4 regions of the Bradyrhizobium sp. DOA1 genome follow, and region 4 is predicted to be linked to each of the others. Evidence: predicted binding sites of a transcription regulator. Region 4 holds the regulator's gene; each other region holds the start of a gene.

Evidence for each region. The regulator LexA, encoded in region 4, represses DNA repair genes until DNA is damaged. The targets are predictions, from matches to a motif close to TGTTCNNNNTGTGTTCNG.
Region 1: SE91_RS20750 (ImuA family protein) is a predicted target of LexA. The motif match lies at 1,924-1,941, and genes of this name have one in related genera.
Region 2: SE91_RS06780 (PA0069 family radical SAM protein) is a predicted target of LexA. The motif match lies at 2,968-2,985, and genes of this name have one in related genera.
Region 3: SE91_RS22790 (DUF3072 domain-containing protein) is a predicted target of LexA. The motif match lies at 2,972-2,989, and genes of this name have one in related genera.

What each region holds. Positions count from the first base shown of each region.
Region 1 is NZ_JXJM01000001.1:4,405,227-4,409,866, reverse strand. Features, by position in the region: gene SE91_RS20760 (UdgX family uracil-DNA binding protein) at 1-608, opposite strand, end outside; gene SE91_RS20755 (putative DNA modification/repair radical SAM protein) at 608-1,843, opposite strand; gene SE91_RS20750 (ImuA family protein) at 2,006-2,809, shown strand; gene SE91_RS20745 (Y-family DNA polymerase) at 2,706-4,301, shown strand; gene SE91_RS20740 (error-prone DNA polymerase) at 4,298-4,640, shown strand, end outside.
Region 2 is NZ_JXJM01000001.1:1,463,798-1,468,437, reverse strand. Features, by position in the region: gene SE91_RS06795 (glycosyltransferase family 39 protein) at 1-175, opposite strand, end outside; gene rnhB (ribonuclease HII) at 385-1,218, opposite strand; gene SE91_RS06785 (VOC family protein) at 1,293-1,748, opposite strand; gene SE91_RS06780 (PA0069 family radical SAM protein) at 1,771-2,946, opposite strand; gene SE91_RS06775 (phosphoketolase family protein) at 3,159-4,640, shown strand, end outside.
Region 3 is NZ_JXJM01000001.1:4,864,314-4,868,953, reverse strand. Features, by position in the region: gene SE91_RS22805 (Do family serine endopeptidase) at 166-1,710, shown strand; gene SE91_RS22800 (hypothetical protein) at 1,984-2,346, shown strand; gene SE91_RS22795 (DUF6496 domain-containing protein) at 2,353-2,655, opposite strand; gene SE91_RS22790 (DUF3072 domain-containing protein) at 2,740-2,934, opposite strand; gene SE91_RS22785 (hypothetical protein) at 3,071-3,268, shown strand; gene SE91_RS37220 (hypothetical protein) at 3,284-3,457, shown strand; gene SE91_RS22775 (hypothetical protein) at 3,662-3,907, opposite strand; gene SE91_RS22770 (hypothetical protein) at 4,001-4,258, opposite strand; gene SE91_RS22765 (hypothetical protein) at 4,370-4,621, shown strand; gene SE91_RS22760 (HWE histidine kinase domain-containing protein) at 4,618-4,640, opposite strand, start outside.
Region 4 is NZ_JXJM01000001.1:2,867,937-2,872,576, forward strand. Features, by position in the region: gene SE91_RS13615 (GAF domain-containing protein) at 1-504, opposite strand, end outside; gene SE91_RS37620 (hypothetical protein) at 556-768, opposite strand; gene SE91_RS13620 (hypothetical protein) at 983-1,420, opposite strand; gene lexA (transcriptional repressor LexA) at 1,813-2,514, opposite strand; gene SE91_RS13630 (molybdopterin molybdotransferase MoeA) at 2,692-3,903, opposite strand; gene SE91_RS37625 (hypothetical protein) at 4,429-4,581, shown strand.

The DNA.
Region 1 (4,640 bases), 1.5 Mb from region 4:
TCCTCCAGCCGGTCTTCGCTGGGCGCCTCGCTCTTGCTGACGCCCGGCGTGAACGAGAGCCCGTGGCCGTCCCAATGCGCGCAGAGGTCCGGCGTCAGGATCGACCAGGGCATGTCGGCGAAGCGCTTGGCGAAGAACGGCGCGGCGAGTTCGACGATATGATGCTCCGGCTCGAACCAGGCGACGTAATGCGCCTGGCGTTCCCTGCCGATTTCGCGAAAGCGCACGAAGGCATGCATCTTGTGCTCGTCGCGATGAACCGCCTTCGCCATGGCCGTGACCTGCGCGACGTCGGGGTCGATCGCGACATCGATGAGATCGTGATTGTCCTTCAACCGGAACAGCAGGCGATAGAGGATCGCAAAGCGCTCGCCGTCGCGATGCAGGATCGCGGCCTTGGCGAGCTCGACGAATTTTGCCGGGACGCTGAAGGTGCCATCATTCACTTCGAGTATCGGAGAGGACGAGGGCGGTGCGAACAAATCCGCTTCGCCGCCCTGCACGGCCCAGGTGACGTCGCGCGGCTCGACATGATGCAGCACGAGCGTGCGCGCAGCTTTGCGCCAGCCGTCGAAATCGGTTTCGGTGTCCAGGGTGATGTACTGCATCAGAAGCCAAACCCCAATTGTGTTGCCTTCGGCTTGAACCGTTCGATCAGCCCGACAGCATCGAGCCGATGCGGCGTCGGCCGATGATCGCTGAGGACGATGAACGGCATCGCCTTGTTCCGGGGGACATGCAGCCGCGCGAGATCGGCGAGACGGATCGTGGTCGTGCGCCGCGTTGCGATGATGCGTTCGACGGTCTTGGTGCCGAAGCCCGGCACGCGCAGCAATTCCTCGCGGCTGGCGCGGTTGACGTCGAGCGGGAAGCGGTCGCGGTGGCGCAAGGCCCAGGCGAGCTTCGGATCGATGTCGAGCGGCAGCATCGCGCTGTCGTCGACGATCTCCGCAACGTCGAAGCCGTAGAACCGCATCAGCCAGTCGGCCTGGTAGAGCCGATGCTCGCGCAGCAAGGGCGGTTGGACCAGAGGCAAAGCGCGGCTCGCATCGGGGATCGGGCTGAACGCGGAGTAATAGACACGCCGCAGCCGGTAGGCGCCGTAGAGATTGGCGCTGGTGTGGAGAATGGTCTGATCGGAGGCTGCGTCGGCACCGACGATCATCTGCGTGCTTTGTCCGGCGGGCGCGAAGCGCTGCGGCTTTGCTTTCGTTTTCGCGTTGCGGTCTTCCTCGGCCTCGTCGAGCTTCAGCCGCAGCCGGCCCATGGTGCGGCGGATCGCGCGCACGTCCTTCTCCGGCGCGAATTGCTGCAGGCTCGTCTCCTCGGGCATCTCGATGTTGATGGAGAGACGGTCGGCATATTTGCCGGCCTCCGCGATCAGCGCATCGTCGGCCTCCGGAATGGTCTTCAAATGAATGTAGCCGCGGAAGTGATGCTCCTCGCGCAGCTTTCGCGCGACGCTGACCACTTGCTCCATCGTGTAATCAGGGCTGCGGATGATGCCGGAGGAGAGGAACAGGCCCTCGATGTAGTTGCGCCGGTAGAAGTCGAGCGTGAGCTTGACCAATTCATCGACGGTGAAGCGGGCGCGCGGAACGTTGGAGGAGGCGCGGTTGACGCAATAGAGGCAGTCGTAGTTGCAGGCATTGGTCAGCAGCACCTTGAGCAGCGAGATGCAGCGTCCGTCCGGCGCGTAGGAATGGCAGATGCCCATGCCGGGCGCGGTCGAGCCCATGCCCTTGCCGTCGCTGGAATCCCGCTTCTCGGTGCCGCTGGAGGCACAGGACGCGTCGTACTTGGCGGCGTCTGCCAGGATTTCCAGCTTGCGTTGTACGTCCATATCGGAATCCCTTTGATTCAACTCACGAATCCAAAAGCGCGGCAATTCGATTGACTCTCTGCGCGCCGTTAGCTTTATATTAGAACATATCATGAACAAATGAGCCAGCCGTAGGTTCTTCTTTTGGAGATCACGGCATCAAATTCCTGAGGAGCGGCGAGCATGAGCGGCGCACGTATGAGCGCGCTTGCGACCTTGCGCGGCCAGATCGAGCGCATCGAGACGGCGGAGGTCGTGCATCAGTATGATCGCGTCGCGCTCGGCCATGGTGAGGCCGACCGCGTGCTGAAGGGCGGGCTCGCGCGTGCGGCGGTCCATGAGGTGTTTTGCGAGGGGCGTCAGGGCGCCGCTGCAACGGGGTTCGTCAGCGGGCTTGCAGGCCGCGTGACGGCCCGCAAACCGCTGCTGTGGGTGCGGCAGGATTTTTCTGAAATCGAAACCGGCGCGCTGTCGATGAGCGGGCTGGCCGAGCTTGGCCTCGATCCGCGCCGCGTGGTGATGGTGCGTGCCGCCGATGTCGAGAGTGCGCTGCGCACCTCGGCCGACGCGCTCGCCTGCGATGCGCTCGGCGCCGTCGTGCTCGAGCTCTGGGGCGAGACCAGGCAGTTCGATCTGGTGGCGAGCCGCAAGCTGACGCTCACCGCGCAATCTTCCGGCGTCACCGGGCTCTTGCTGCGCATGGCCGCGCAGCCGCTGCCGTCAACCGCGGAGACCCGATGGATGCTGCGCGCGGCGCATTCGCCGCCGGGGGCGGCCTCAATGCCTGCGGCTTGGAGTGCCTGGGGTGCACCGCGCTTCGATGCCGAACTTTTGCGCAATCGTCATGGCCCCTGCGGCCGGTGGATCATGGAATGGAATTGTGATGAGTGCCAGTTCAGTGAACCGTCGACGTATTCTCAGCCTGTGGCTGCCGCGCCTGCCCATCGACCGGATACAGCGGTTCCTTGGCAGCGCCGGGCTGGGTAAAACCAATCATGCGCCCAGCATCGTCGTCATCAAGGACAACAATGCACTGGTGATCCATGCGCTGGACGAGGCCGCCGAACGCCTCGGCCTCTACATCGGCCAGCCGCTGGCCAATGCGCGGGCGATGTGCCCGGATCTGCGTGTGTTCGACGCCGACACCGTCGCCGACGCGAAGACGCTCAGCGACATCGCCGATTGGTGCGACCGCTTCACGCCGCTGGTGGCGCTCGATCCGCCACATGGGCTGTTTCTGGACATCACAGGCTGCGCGCATCTGTTCGGCGGCGAGGCCGCGTTGTTGCGAACGCTGGTCCGTGCCTTGGCCCGGCAGGGTTTTGTCGTCAGCGCGGCGATCGCCGGCACCTCGGTCTGTGCGCGCACGCTGACGCGGCAGGCCACGGGCACCATCGTGGCCGATGGCGAGGAGGCGGAGGCGATCAGCCGACTTCCGATCTCCGCGCTCGGCGCAGGCGAGGCCGTCACCACCGGCCTGCGCCGCGCCGGCCTGAAGACCATCGGCGATGTCGCCTCGCGTAGCGCCCACGAGATCACGGCGCGGTTCGGCGCGCGCTTCGCCACGTTGCTCGCGCATGCGCTGGGGCAGGGCGATGCGCCGATCAATCCGCGTAAACCGCTGCCCGATTATATCGTCGAGAAGCGCTTCGCCGAGCCGATTGCGACCGACACCATGATCGCGATGACGCTGTCGCGGCTGGCCGACACGCTTGTTACGTCGATGGAGAGGCAGGGCAAGGGCGCGCGGCGCCTGGAGGCCGCGTTCTTCCGCACCGACGGTGTGGTGCGTACGATCATGGTCGAGACCGGGCGGCCGGTGACGAAAAGCGCGGTGATCGACCGCCTGTTCCGCGAACGGTTGGATGCGCTCGCCGATCCCCTCGATCCCGGTTTCGGCTTCGACATGGTGCGGCTGTCGGCGAGCCGCACCGAGATCGTGGTGCAGGAGCAACGCGATCTCGACGCTCATGTCCACGACAATGACGAGCTTGCCGCGTTGATCGACCGCATCGCCGCGCGCATCGGGGGAAAACGCGTCGTCGTGCACCTGCCTGAGGATACCCATATTCCCGAATGCGCGGTGCTGGCCGCGCCGGCGCAGCATCATCTCGCCGCTGCCATGCAGGCAGAATGGCCGGCGCGGGCCGAAAGCGAGCCGCCGCTGCGCCCGTTGCGGCTGTTCGACAAGCCGGAACCGGTCACGGTGCCGTTTGCGACCGTGCCCGACGGTCCGCCTCATCAATTCACCTGGCGCCGTGCAAAACATGCGGTGGTGCGGGTGGAAGGACCGGAGCGCATCGCCATGGAATGGTGGCGGCAGGACGGCAAGCAGCTGACGCGGGATTATTTCCGCATCGAGGATGCCGAGGGCCTGCGCTTCTGGATATTTCGGGACGGTCTCTACGAGGGCGAGGTGTTCGACGCCGACGGCAAGCCTGCTCCGCCGAACTGGTACGTGCACGGACTCTTCGCATGACCACGCCCGCCTATGCCGAGATCGGCATCACCACCAATTTCTCCTTCCTGCGCGGCGGTTCGGATCCGCGCGCTTATGTTCATCAGGCCAGCATCCTCGGCATTCCCGTGATCGGTATCGCCGATCACAACACGCTCGCCGGCGTGGTGCGCGCCTACAAGGAGCTCGACAATGACAAGGTGCTGCACAAGCCGAAACTCCTGATCGGCGCGCGTATCGTCTTCATCGACGGCACGCCCGATATCCTGGTCTATCCGCGCGACCGTGCGGCCTATGGCCGGCTGTGTCAGCTCCTCACCAAGGGCAAGCGAGAGGACGACATCACGCGGATCGAGAAAG
Region 2 (4,640 bases), 1.4 Mb from region 4:
TGCCGACCTGGTACTCCCGGCCGAAGGCGAGGAGCGTCGCAAGGGTGCCGGGCGGGCTGCGGTAGAACACCAGCGCGATGAACAGCCACATCGTAGCCTGCAGCAGCACGGCGATCCACACGATCAGCCGCGGCCGGGCGCGAATGAGCTCGATGACCAGGGAGGTAAACCGCATGCAACGTCCGAAAGATGCAGCCAACCCGTCCAGCCGGCCCTATTCGCTCACATCTGATTTGATAAAGGGCGCTGCGGGTCGTGGCAACCGCCGCACGTCGTAATGCCCGGGCTTGTCCCGGGCATCCACGTATTTCGGAGCGGCAGCAGAAGACGTGGATGGCCGGGTCAAGCCCGGCCATGACGAATGAGAAGTTGTACCGGGATCAGCTAGAGATTTGCGGCGGCACTGGTCTCGACGCTCGCCTCCACCCGCACCTCGACCTCGGTCACCGAGAACAGGTCGTGCACCGGCTCGACCGTCCACGGCATGTGCTTGGCGCGGGCGGCGGCGACGGGGGCGAAGAAGCTGCGGTGGTGAATGGAGGGGCCGAGACGGTCGAGTGCGTCGAGATGCTCGGGGACGGCATAGCCCTTGTGCTGCTCGAAACCGTAGCCGGGACAGTCCTGCGCCAGCGCGCACATCAGCCGGTCGCGGGTGACCTTGGCGACGATGGATGCCGCCGCGATCGACAGCACGATGCCGTCACCGCCGATCACGGCCTCGCAGTCGCACTCCGTGTCGAGCCGGTCGCGGCCGTCGACGAACACGTGCCGGGGCCGTTCAGGCAAAGCCACCACCGCGCGCTTGAGCGCCCATAGCGAGGCGCGCAGGATGTTGTCGCGGTCGATCCGCGAAGGCGAGGCGACGGCAACCGAGACTTGCGCGGTGGCGCAGATCTTGTCGAACAGCTTTTCGCGTTCCTCGGCGGTCAGCCGCTTCGAATCGTCGATGCCGCGCGGGATACGATCGGGATCGAGAATCACCGCCGCCGCCACCACGGGACCGGCGAGCGGGCCGCGGCCGGCCTCGTCGCAACCGGCCACCGGCCAGACGCCGCGCTTGATCAGCGCGCGCTCGCGTCGGAAGCTCGGCGGCGCGATGGCGATGATGCCTTTCTTGCCAGCCAAAGCTTTGGCCGCCTTGCCAGGCGTAGCCTTCGTCGCAGCATCCTTTGCTGGTGCGGCCCTGGCCGGCTTCCTGACAGACTTGTCCCGAATCATGGCCGGGATCGTGCGCAACCGGCCGGGCCAGCGCAACCGGGAACCCGGGATAATTCCCGTTATTCAGGCCGGCCCTACGCTGCCAGATGCACCCGTCGGTCTTCACCCACCTCGATGCCGGGCGCGACCACGGCCTCCCAGACATGACCGTCGGGATCTGAAAAATAGCCGCAATACCCGCCGTAATCGGTCTCACCCGCAGCCTTCAGCAGCCGCGCTCCCTTGCTGACCGCGAAAGCCAGTACGGTATCGACCTCCTCGCGTGTCCGGCAATTCCAGACGAGCGTCATGCCGCGGAAGGCCTGCGGCCGCGGCTTGTCCGGCAAGGTGGCGTCAGCCGCAAGCTGATCCCAGTGAAACAGGGCAAGCACCGGACCGCCGGTATCGTAAAAGGCGACGGCTTCGCCGGTTGCCTTCATCCGGCGCGAGAAACCGAGCGCGTCGTAGAAGGCGATGCTGGTGCGGATGTCGCTCACACCTAACGTAATCACGGTGAGCCGCGGTACCGGCACGATGAGTTCCTTGGCCATGCGAGCTCTTCCACTTCTCCGGTCAGAACAGGCTCAGCTGATCGCCGTTCCGCTTTGGCCGCGCAAAGTGATCAGTGGTCAGCCTGGAGCGCCGCTTGTTGAGGCCGAGCCGGTCGCAGGCGATCTCGAAGCGGCGGCCGATGGTCCAGGCCATCGGGCCGGTTCCCTTCATCCGCTCGCCCCATTTCGCATCGTAGTCGCGGCCGCCCCGCATGTCGCGGATCAGCGTAAAGACGTGACGATAGCGGTCGGGATAGTTCGCCATCAGCCATTCGCGGAAGAGATCGCGCACCTCCAGCGGCAGCCGCAGCAGCACGTAAGCGGCTTCCTTGACGCCGGCATGGGCGGCGGCATCGAGGATGCGCTCGATCTCGGAATCGTTCAGCGCGGGGATCACGGGTGCGACCATCACCGTGGTCGGGATGCCGGCCTCCGAGAGCTGCTTCAGCGCTTCCAACCGCTTCGGCGGCGTCGCGGCGCGCGGCTCCATGGTGCGTGCGAGCTTCGGATCGAGCGTGGTGACCGAGATCGCGACCTTGGCAAGATTGCGCTTGGCCATCCGCGTGAGCATGTCGATATCGCGCACCACCAGCGCCGATTTGGTGACGATGCCGACGGGATGCCCGGCGCGCTCCAGCACTTCGAGGATGCCGCGCATGATCTTCCTCTCGCGCTCGATCGGCTGATAGGGATCGGTGTTGGTGCCGATCGCGATCATCCGCGGCTCATAGCCGGACGCGGCGAGTTCCTTCTCCAGCAGCGCCGGCGCCTCGGGCTTGGCCAACAGCTTCGACTCGAAATCGAGCCCGGGCGAGAGGCCGAGATAGGCGTGGGTCGGCCGCGCGAAACAATAGACGCAACCGTGCTCGCAGCCACGATAGGGATTGATCGAGCGATCGAAGCCGATGTCGGGAGAATCGTTGCGGGTGATCACCTTGCGCGAGGTGTCGACGGCGACGCTGGTCTTGAACGGCGGCAGCTCTTCCAGGCTCTGCCAGCCATCGTCGAAGACGACGCGCGCTTCGGCCTCATAGCGGCCGCTGGCGTTGGACTGGGCACCCCGCCCTCGCCTGCGCGTGCGGTCGATGGCGACGCCAAGTTCTGGAAAGTCCGCGGGTAAATCAGAGTCCGCACCCGCCGGCTCGGAGGGCGCCTTGACCGGCGGGTGCTTGAGAGCATGAGAGGATGCTGGACTCATGACGCGAAGATAGCACGAGCCCGGAACAAATCAAGAACACAAACCCAAAAAGCGTTAAAACAACCCCATGCACAGTAGCGCCCACATTGCGGGCCGCACGCCTTTGACCTGCCGCAACACCCGCGTCACCCCGATTTCGTTTGATGCCCGTCACGGATCGATCGCGCCGGAACAAAGTTGGTGACGATCGCTGGGTGAAGGTCGGCAACAACATGACAAATCAACAACAATCGCGAGCGGCGAGCAGCGACCTCGATCTGCTCGATCGTTATTGGCGCGCTGCGAACTACCTTTCCGTCGGGCAGATCTACCTGCTCGACAATCCGCTGCTGCGCGAGCCGCTTCGGCCCGAGCACATCAAGCCGCGCTTGCTCGGCCATTGGGGCACGACGCCCGGGTTGAACTTCATCTATGCCCATCTCAATCGCGTGATCCGCGCGCTGGACCTCAGCGTGATCTACATCTGCGGCCCCGGCCATGGCGGCCCGGGCATGGTCGCCAACACCTATCTCGAAGGCAGCTACAGCGAGATCTATCCCGACATCGCCCGCGATGCGGACGGATTGCGAAAGCTGTTCAGGCAGTTCTCCTTCCCCGGCGGCATTCCGAGCCACGCGGCGCCCGAGACGCCAGGGTCGATCCACGAGGGCGGCGAGCTCGGCTATGCGCTGGTGCACGCCTATGGCGCCGGATTCGACAATCCTGACCTGATCGTCGCCTGCGTCGTTGGCGACGGCGAGGCCGAGACCGGTCCGCTCGCTGCGTCCTGGCACTCCAACAAGTTCCTGAATCCGGCGCATGACGGGGCGGTGCTGCCGATCCTGCATCTCAACGGCTACAAGATCGCCAACCCCACCGTGCTCGGGCGGATGCGGGACGAGGAAATTCGCAATCTCTTCCGCGGCTTCGGCCACGAGCCGCTGTTCGTCGAAGGCGACGATCCCAGATTGATGCACCAGTCCATGGCGGACGCGCTCGACGTGGCGCTCGCCAGCATTCGCTCGATCCAGCAGCATGCCCGCGATGGACGCACGACGATCGAGCGGCCGCGCTGGCCGATGATCGTGCTGCGCAGTCCCAAGGGCTGGACCGGGCCGAAAGAGGTTGACGGCAAGAAGGTCGAAGGCTTCTGGCGTGCGCACCAGGTTCCCGTTTCAGGCTGCCGCGACAACCCGGCGCACCTCAAAGTGCTCGAAGACTGGATGCGCAGCTACGAGCCGGACAAGCTGTTCGACTCGAGCGGCGCACTGATTCCCGAGCTTCAGGCGCTGGCACCCGACGGCCCGCGGCGGATGGGCGCCAATCCGCACGCCAATGGCGGGCTCCTGAAGAAAGAGCTGAAACTGCCGGACTTCCGCAGCTTCGCCGTGGAGGTGCCGCAGCCCGGCGGCGTCATCGCCGAAGCCACGCGCGAGCTCGGCAAATTCCTGCGCGACGTCATCCGCCTCAACGCCAAGGAACGCAACTTCCGCATCATGGGCCCGGACGAGACCGCGTCAAACCGGCTGGACGCGGTGTTCGAGGCCACCAAACGCGTATGGATGGAGCCGACCGAACCTTACGACGTGCATCTCGCGCAGGACGGCCGCGTGATGGAGGTTCTGAGCGAGCATCTCTGCCAGGGCTGGCTCGAGGGCTATCTGCTCACCGGCAGGCATGGCTTCTTCTCCTGCTACGAGGCCTTCATCCACATC
Region 3 (4,640 bases), 2.0 Mb from region 4:
TGCATGAAGGATCCGCGTCGAGCCGCGTCGAATGCCGCGGCAAGTTTCGTCGCCGCGCCCCGCCTTCAATTCTTTGCCAAGATTTAATCGCGGGGACGGGACGCCGTAAGGTGCCAACGCCCATGTTGCGTGCAAGGCGACACTGCTCAACATGGACATTTCGACATGAACGATCGCGTCAATTCCGACATTCCCACAACCCGCAAGATCTTGAGGCCGCGCCGGCTGGCGCTGCTCGGCACCGTGGCCGCGCTAGGCGTGGCCGTGCTCGCGGCCGCGCCCGGCACCTCGCCATTCGGCGTGACCTCCTTCGTCGCGCCGGCCCAGGCCGCCGAGACGGCTGGGACGCCGCCGGGCTTCGGCGATCTCGTGGCCAGGGTCAAACCCGCCGTCATCTCGGTGCGGGTCAGGATCGACCGGGACAACGACAAGAGCGCGATGCTGCAACAGAACCGGATGGATTCGGACGAGGACTCGCCGTTCGACCAGTTCTCCCGCCAGTTCGGCTTCCGCTTCCCGGGGGGCATGAACGGCATGCCGCGCCAGCGCCACCAGATGATCACGGGTGAAGGCTCGGGCTTCTTCATCTCCGCCGATGGCTATGCCGTCACCAACAACCACGTGGTCGATCACGCCGAATCCGTGCAGGTGACCATGGACGACGGCACCACCTACAAGGCCAAGGTCGTCGGCACCGATCCGAAGACCGATCTCGCGCTGATCAAGGTCGACGGCAAGAAGGATTTTCCGTTCGTCAAATTCTCCGACCAGAAGCCGCGCATCGGCGATTGGGTCGTCGCCGTCGGCAATCCCTTCGGCCTCGGCGGCACCGTGACCGCAGGTATCGTCTCGGCCAGCGGCCGCGACATCGGCAATGGTCCCTATGACGACTTCATCCAGATCGACGCGCCGATCAACAAGGGCAATTCCGGCGGTCCGGCCTTCGACATGAACGGCAACGTGATCGGTGTGAATACCGCGATCTTCTCGCCCTCCGGCGGTTCGGTCGGCATCGGCTTCGACATTCCGGCTACGACCGCGAAACTCGTGGTGGCGCAGCTGAAGGACAAGGGGGCGGTCACCCGCGGCTGGCTTGGCGTGCAGGTGCAGCCCGTGACGTCCGATATCGCCGACAGCCTCGGCCTGAAGGAGGCACGCGGCGCGATCGTCGACAATCCGCAAGCCGACAGTCCGGCGGCGAAGGCGGGTATCGAGGCGGGCGACGTCATCACCGCGGTCAACGGCACCGCGATCAAGGATTCCCGCGATCTCGCCCGCACCATCGCCACGCTGGCGCCCGGCAGCTCGGTCAAGCTCGACGTCATCCACAAGGGCGAGAGCAAGACGGTGACGCTGGCGCTCGGCGAGCTGTCGAACGAACGGCAGGCTCAGGGAAAAGGTCGGGATAGCGACAAGGTGCAGCCTGACACCGGCACGCCGCGTCTCGGGCTCGGTCTGGCGCCGGCCGGCGAGGTTCAGGGCGCCGGACAGAAGGGCGTCGTCGTCACCGAGGTCGATCCGGAAGGGCCGGCGGCGCAGCGAGGCATCCAGACAGGCGACGTCATCCTCAATGTCGGCGGCAAGGCCGTCAGCAATGTCGGCGAGGTTCGTTCGGAGCTGGCTCAGGCCAAATCGTCCGGCAAGCGCAGCGTGCTGTTGCAGGTCAAAAGCGCGGATGCGACCCGGTTCGTCGCGGTCCCACTCGCGTAGAGACGCAGCTTCATCGGTACTCATACAAAAAGGCGGCCCTCGGGCCGCCTTTCCTGTGTGCGATCGAGATCACGTCGGCGATAACATTCTCGTTAACGGCAGCGAGGATGACCCGGTTCGTCCGAAAAAGCCGTGTTCGCCGCTCACAGTTTCGAGCAGCACCCGTGTGCCCTGCGGCAATGTCGCCGCGGAGGCGGGTTGCAAGCGTGGAACTTCGAACCGTCCCGCCGCTTTGTGGAACTGGCCGGTGGTTCGCATTTGATCGGTGCCGACATGGATCGATTGAAGCTCTCGCTGATGACGGCGCTGTTGGTGGCGTCGTTCGTGCTGCCGACTGCAAGCGCCCTCGGGCGCGATGACGGCCGCTATGCGAACTCTCCCCTGAAGCCCTGGTTCGACAGCTTGCGCAGCCATCTCGGTCCGTGCTGCTCGGATGCGGACGGCTTTGCCGTTGCCGATCCCGACTGGGAATCGCACGACGGACATTACCGCGTCAGGCTGGATGGGCAGTGGATCGACGTGCCGGATGAAGCCGTCATCACCGAGCCGAACCGCGCCGGCCGCACCATGGTGTGGCCGGTGAAGACTGCGTTCGGGATTTCGATCCGCTGCTTCATGCCGGGCAGCATGATCTGACCGAAGTCAGCGCGAGCGCTTGGCGGACTTCCGCTTCGACGTCTTCCTGGAAGATTTCTTGCTCTTGGAAGATTTCTTGGCTGTCTTCTTCTTGGACGTCTTCCGCTTGGACGCCTTCTTCGGGACCTTCTTGCCCTTCTTGCGGGCCTTCGACAGTCCGATCGCGATCGCCTGCTTGCGGCTCTTCACCCGACCGCCGCGACCGCCACGCCCGCTCTTCGCGGTCCCCTTCTTGTAGCGCCGCATCTCGCTTTCGACGTCGCTGCCGGAGCTGCGTGAGTAGCGGCGCTTCTTTGCCTTGCGTGCCATGCCTGTTCTCCCTTGGCCGGGGGAGAACCGTTCCACACAGGCATGGTTCCGAAGTCAGGCGAGTAACGGGCCGGCTGGGCGGGCCTAGAACGAATTCGCCAGCTCGATCTCGGCTTCCAGCACCTCGATGCGCCGCGCAGCCTCGGCGAAGGAGAGATCGCGCGCATACTGTGCCGGCTGATACGCCTCTTCACTGAGCCGCTTCAATCTCAGTCCCTGCGCCCGGGTCATCTGCTCGCTCAGGAAAACCCTGGCGTCATATTGGGCCTGAACCTGCATGTCGCTCCTCCGTTCTGGAAATCGTGACTTGACTATATGTTCTTATTTTGTTCTAACAAGCCATGGACAACAGAATTAATGAAATTCGACGTAAAATCAGCGCCTTGAGGCTGGAGATGGCCGATGTCGAGGCGTCGTGCGCGACCTTGTCAATCGTGACTGCGACTGCACTGAACAGGCCCTGGCTCAGATCGATCTGCGCCGGAAAATCAATCTGCTCATCGAGGAATGGAAGGCGGCCGGGGGCCGCGGTGTCCTGCCTGACGTCCGCGGCCGGACGCGTCTCCAGGCGGTGACGAAGGACAAGCCGGCGAGCCTATTGGCGCGCCGCTGAGACATTGAGGGTCGCGTGGAGGAAGACCCGGACGACTACCGGATGCTGAAATTGCGCGCTGAGATTCTCGAACTGGGTTCTGCCATCCGGCAATTGCAGCGCGAGGGCCTCGATGATGCTGCGGCCCAGCTCCTCATCGCGCGTAAGCGGGCGCAGCTCGAGCATCTTGCAAAAGGCACGCGGCCTTAACATCACTGACATCCGACGCAGCTAAGGCGTGCGCGCATCGAGGAGTTGAAGCAGGCCATCCGTGATGCGCTGATCAGCGCGCGGCCCATGTGGCGCGGGAGCGCGACGAGGTCGCGATGAATCGTGATCGTGCGATACTGAAAAGGCCTCACGTGAAAGTCCCGCGCAGAGCGCGGGACTTTTGATCGTCGTATTATGCTGGGCTCACTTGCTCTTGCTCATGCCATCCTTGTTGTTGGTCATGGTGCCGCCCTGATCGGAGCCCGGACCAGAACCGCCCTGACCGGAGGGATCGGCGCCCTTTGACGTCTTGGTGTTGGTGCCGGTGGTCTGCGACGATGACATCGCGGATCCATGTTTTGCCTTGTGCGACTTCGCCTGCGCGGCGAACGGCGATACGGCAAGGCCGGTTGCCAACATCACGGCGAGAGCGAGCTTGGTCGTCTTCATGTAAGGGAACTCCTGAGTTAAATTGACGCAGGCGGCCAACTGCGGTTCGTCGCGGGAGTTCCCGACGAAGCCATCGTCAAGCGTCCAGGCGCTTCAAGATTGCTTGTTCTCTTCCAGGATGAATACGACGCCGGTGAGCGTCGCGCCGATCGTGAAGGTCGTCACCAAGGTGAGGACGAAGACGATGGCGGCCTGGCTTCCGCCGTTCTTGAGCAGGTTGGCAACGGCTGGATTGCAGAGAATGAGTATCAGGCTGAAGGCGAGGCCGAGGGCTGCGCCCATCAGCGCGTGTGTCATCAGTTTGATGAGGCCAGTGGGAGAGATCAGGTCCGGCGACTTTTTCGCGCGCATGGAACAGTGTCTCGAGCTGACATGCAAACGCGCGCGGTATTCGCTGGTTCCATCCCAATGAAGGAATGGTCATCGCCTGCTTCATCCGACGTTCATGCCGGACACGCGAAGATGAACGCCATCAACACGGGAATAGTCGATATGGGCAAGGTAGTCTTTCTGTACCGCTCGCTGGCCTATCGCAATGCCGCCGCGGATATTCTGCGCAAGGCGCGCAAGCTCCCGCGTGGCGCGGAGCGAAGCGCAGCTCGCCGCTATGCCAGAGCGCTGCGCGATCTCGCCCGAACGGAAGCATGGCTCGAAGGACGCATTGCGCGCGATCCACGAACCGAGCAGCGCATGACGGGCACCGCGTCCGGCTAGCCGGAGGCGCGCTGCAATT
Region 4 (4,640 bases):
GGCGATTGATGTCGTCGCATAGAGTCCCGCAAGGTCGGTCTGCCCGCTGCAATCGCCGGCGCGGAAGACCAACGCAGAGCGAGCCTCGTTTGGGACCCAGATCTCGAAGCGCCGTGCGATCGGGGTGGCCTGTGCGGAGAGGAAGGTCAGCACCCAGCTCTGGTCGGCGCCGGTGCGGTAGGGCACGCCAACGCCGAGATTGATCCCGATTTCGGCGGCTTCTTCCCAGCGCAGAAAACTCTTGGCGTTGTGCAGGTCCTTGATGATCAGCGGCAGGCCGGCCTTCCAGGTGCGTCCGGGCAGGCCGAAGCCGTGCGGGAATCTGGTGTGGCGGGAGTTGAATTCGAACATGTCGGCGGTGCCATAGTAACCGTCGACAAGCCGCATCTCGTGGGAGACATCGGGGTCGTTGTGCCAGAGCTCGAGCGCCCCGACATGCGCTTCGTCATCGCCGCAGAACAGCACCATCACGGCCTGCAGGAATTCGCCGGCGAAGACCGGCACCGCGACGCCGCATGTGAGGCCCGCTGCGAGCGCCTGATCGGTCCGCTTGAATTAGGAGTTGGCGAATTTGGTGAGGATCACCGGATGGCCGCTGGCCCACGCTTTGCCGGGCAACCCCTCGTCATAACCGAAGCGCAGATCCTCACTCACGGCCTTGAACGCGGACAGCCCTTCACCGTAGAGGCCCCGCCGAATTCCAGCCGCATGCGCGTGCGATCGGGCACCCAGAGTTCGACGACGCGTATGAAGGCTTTCATCGACCATATCCGCTGTCTCAGGCCCCGACAGCATCGGTCATTTGACGGCGGAGCGGACGTTCAAAATTCAGGCACGGCGGCCCAAACTTCGTGCGCAAGGGGAAGGGCACTCGGTCGGCTGGTTGGATGTCGCGAACGCCAAACCGCTCCATGTCGCCGGCCGCGGCCGGCGAATGGCAATTTCAATTCTGGTCTCCGACCTGGACGGCCGGGACGGCGCATCAGCCGATCGGCAGGCGGGGCGTTGGGCTCGGGCGGCTGTCTGCGATGATCTGCGGCTTGTGCTCGCGCTCGCTGACCGGCTGCGTCACGGGCAGTTGCAGCACCGTTGCGCGCTGGCCTTCGACGAGCTGCGTCACCAGCACGTATTTGCCATCAGGAAATTCGATCGCGTCGTGATGGCGATCGGGAATGTGCGGATCGATCTTGCCGAACTTGCCGACGCGGGAGTTGATGGTGCGCGTCCAGATCCAGCGATTGTCGTAACGCACGTTGTCGGCGAAGGCGAGCTCCGTTCCCGGCAACAGGCAGACGGCCACGGTCGGATCTGCCGCGGAAGCAAAGCCGCGCGTCGAGGTGCCGCGGAACGTCGTGGAGACGATCGTCTCGCCGACTTCGGCGGGACGCGATGCAACGGCATGCAGGCTGTAGTCACACATCGGGTGCTCCTCATGCGAAGATAGCAACCCGCGCCTCTTTCGGAGGCGCAAGCCTCTATCAGAGTGGAAGCACGTAACGCTCTGCTCGGTTGTAGGCGAATCTGCGGCTGACGTTCGCGAGACGCGATCACATTATCTTTTTCGGATTCACTAGGAACAAAGCTCATTTCAGCGCATTCGGGGACCACGAACGCCTGTGGCCGCGAGCGGTGAGCAATCCTTGTCTGCTCGATCTTTCGAGCTCAAACGCGATGAGCGCTTGGCCGCGACACGCAGAGTGTGTCGTGCTGAATGAGGGCCGGACAATCTGCGCAAGTCCGGAAAGACTGCCCAGCCGGAGCGGACGCATCCGCTCCAATCGGGATCATCGGTATCGAATGACCGCCGGGCGGTCAGTACTTGCGGTACAGCCCGATCAGCTTGCCCTGAATCTTCACCCGGTTGGGCGGCAGGATGCGCACCTCGTAGGCGGCGTTGGCGGGCTCGAGCGCGATCGAGGCACCGCGGCGGCGGAAGCGCTTGAGCGTCGCTTCCTCGTCGTCGATCAGCGCCACGACGATGTCGCCGGTATCGGCGCTCTCGTTGCGCTGGATCAGCGCCATGTCGCCGTCGAGGATGCCGGCCTCGACCATCGAATCGCCGCGCACTTCGAGCGCATAATGTTCGCCGGAGCCGAGCATGTCCGGCGGGACGCTGATGGTGTGACTGCGGGTCTGCAGCGCCTCGATCGGCGTGCCGGCTGCGATGCGGCCCATCACGGGCACGGCAACCGGACGCTCACCCTCGTCCGCGGGCGGGCTGGAGCTCGCACGGATCTTGCCGAGATTGCCCTCGATCACGCTCGGCGTGAAGCCGCGGCGGTTGCCGGCAGCGGCCTGGAGCTCGGGCAGCTTGATCACCTCGATGGCGCGGGCGCGGTTGGGCAGGCGGCGGATGAAGCCGCGCTCCTCGAGCGCGGTGATCAGGCGATGGATGCCTGACTTCGAGCGCAGGTCGAGCGCATCCTTCATCTCGTCGAAGGAGGGCGGCACGCCGCTTTCCTTCAGACGTTCGCTGATGAACCGCAGAAGCTCGTATTGTTTGCGCGTTAACATCTCGACCAAAGTCCCCCGGTTGATGTCGTTCGATTCCGAGACGCTGTATTGGAGCGGCGAACCGCTACATCCTCGAAACAAATCATGAACGGACACTATATGTTCGATACATGTTCCGCAACTGCTTAATTTACCGTGAACGCCGCAAAGTTCGCGGAACGCGTGTGGGGGATGCGTTCAGGCGGGCAGGCGCAGCACCTCGCAAGGCGTGCCGGCTTCGGCCCTGGGGGCGAACGGCGCGCGCACGAGAAGTGCCTGTGCCGCAGCAAGATTTGCAAGCAGCGAGGAATCCTGGTGGTTGACGGGAATAGCGACGAGCGCGCCGTCATCGCGCTCCTCCAGCCTCGCGCGAAGATAATCCGCGCGCATGTCGTTTGCGCCGACGTCCTTGCCGAGCACGGCGCGCTTGTGGCGATGATGAATCTCGGATCGGCCCGACAGGGCGCGAATCAACGGCACCATGAACAGGAAGGCGCAGACATAGGACGAAACCGGATTGCCAGGCAGGCCGATCACGCGCATCGCCCCCAGGCGTCCGTGCATCATCGGCTTGCCCGGGCGCATTGCGATCTTCCAGAACGCCATCGCGATGCCTTCGTCGCGAAGGGCTTGCTGCACCAGATCGTGGTCGCCGACAGAGGCTCCGCCTGTCGTGACCAGGATGTCGGCGCCGCTCTCGCGCGCGCGGCGGATGCCGGCGGCGGTGGACCCGAGCGTGTCGGCGGCAATGCCGAGGTCGATGGTCTCGGCGCCCTCGCTGCGGGCGAGCGCGTGCAGGGCATAGCCGTTGGAATAGACGATCTGGCCGTGGCCGGGCGTCGAGCCGGGTAACACAAGCTCGTCGCCGGTGGCGAGAATCGCGACCTTCGGACGACGGCAAACGGCAAGCTGCGGGTGATTCATGGCGGCGGCGAGCGCCAGATCGCGCTCGGTGAGGCGGGCCCCCTTGCGCAGCAGCACGTCGCCCTCGGAGAAGTCGACGCCTGCGGGGCGAATGTGCCGCCCGGTAATGGCGGCTTCCTTGACCGTCACGTGCTTGCCGTCGACGACGGTGTCCTCCTGAATCACGACCGCGTCGGCACCGGCGGGAATGACGCCGCCGGTGAAGATCCGCACCGCTTCACCGGTACCAACGGATCCGGCAAATGGCCGGCCTGCTGCAACCTCGCCGATGACCGTGAGCTTGGAATTGATCGCTGCCGCATCGGTCGCGCGCACGGCATAGCCATCCATCGCCGACATGGCTTCCGGCGGCTGCGTGCGCCGCGCTGCGACGTCGCGGGCGAGCACGCGGTGGAAGGCCGCATCGAGCGCGGCCATCTCGTCAGGCAGCGGCTCGGCACCCGCCAGCACCGCGGCAAGCGCGTCGGAAACCGGCATCAGGGCCACGGGTGAACTCCGCAACAAATCAAAGGACACGATCGGTAAGGTTTTAGCCCAGTGAGAGGATCGACGCAAAAGAGGTCTCAATGGAGTGAGAAAGACGCGCTTCCTTTCGGCGCAACTTGGGCTTATCTTTTGTCGATGACAAAATTGCTCGAAAAGGCTCTTCACGCCGTGCGGCAGCTCCCTGCCGATGATCAGGACGAGATCGCGCGCGCAATGCTGGCTTTGACCGGCGATGCGGGAGAGCCCGAGGAAATCGATGCCGCGCATCTGTCGGCGATCCTCGAGGGACTCGCACAGGCGAAGCTCCGGCAGTTTGCGTCTGACGTCGAGGTTGAAGCTGCGTTCCGCCGCTTCGAGCGATGAAGCTCCGATACACGCCACGGGCCGCGCAAGATCTGATTGCATTGCCGAATATGTCAGGGAGCAAAGTCCGCAAGCCGCATTGCGTGTGCGCGCTGCAATCTTGAATCGCTTCAGAATCTCGTCCGTTTTCCGCGACTTGGAAGACCGCAGAAGGTAGAGGGCGTGCGCAAGCTGGTAACCCGGCGATACCCCTATTTGATTTATTACACGCTCGACGAAGAGGCTGGTGAAGTCGTCATTCTCACCATTCAGCATCCCGCACAGGCGCGCGAGCACTCGGACGGCCTAAGGCGGCTCAAATTCTCCGAGGCATGATCCGGAAGGCGAGGCAGACCGGCACCAGGATGGCCATGGTAAGCACGAGAAGAACGAGC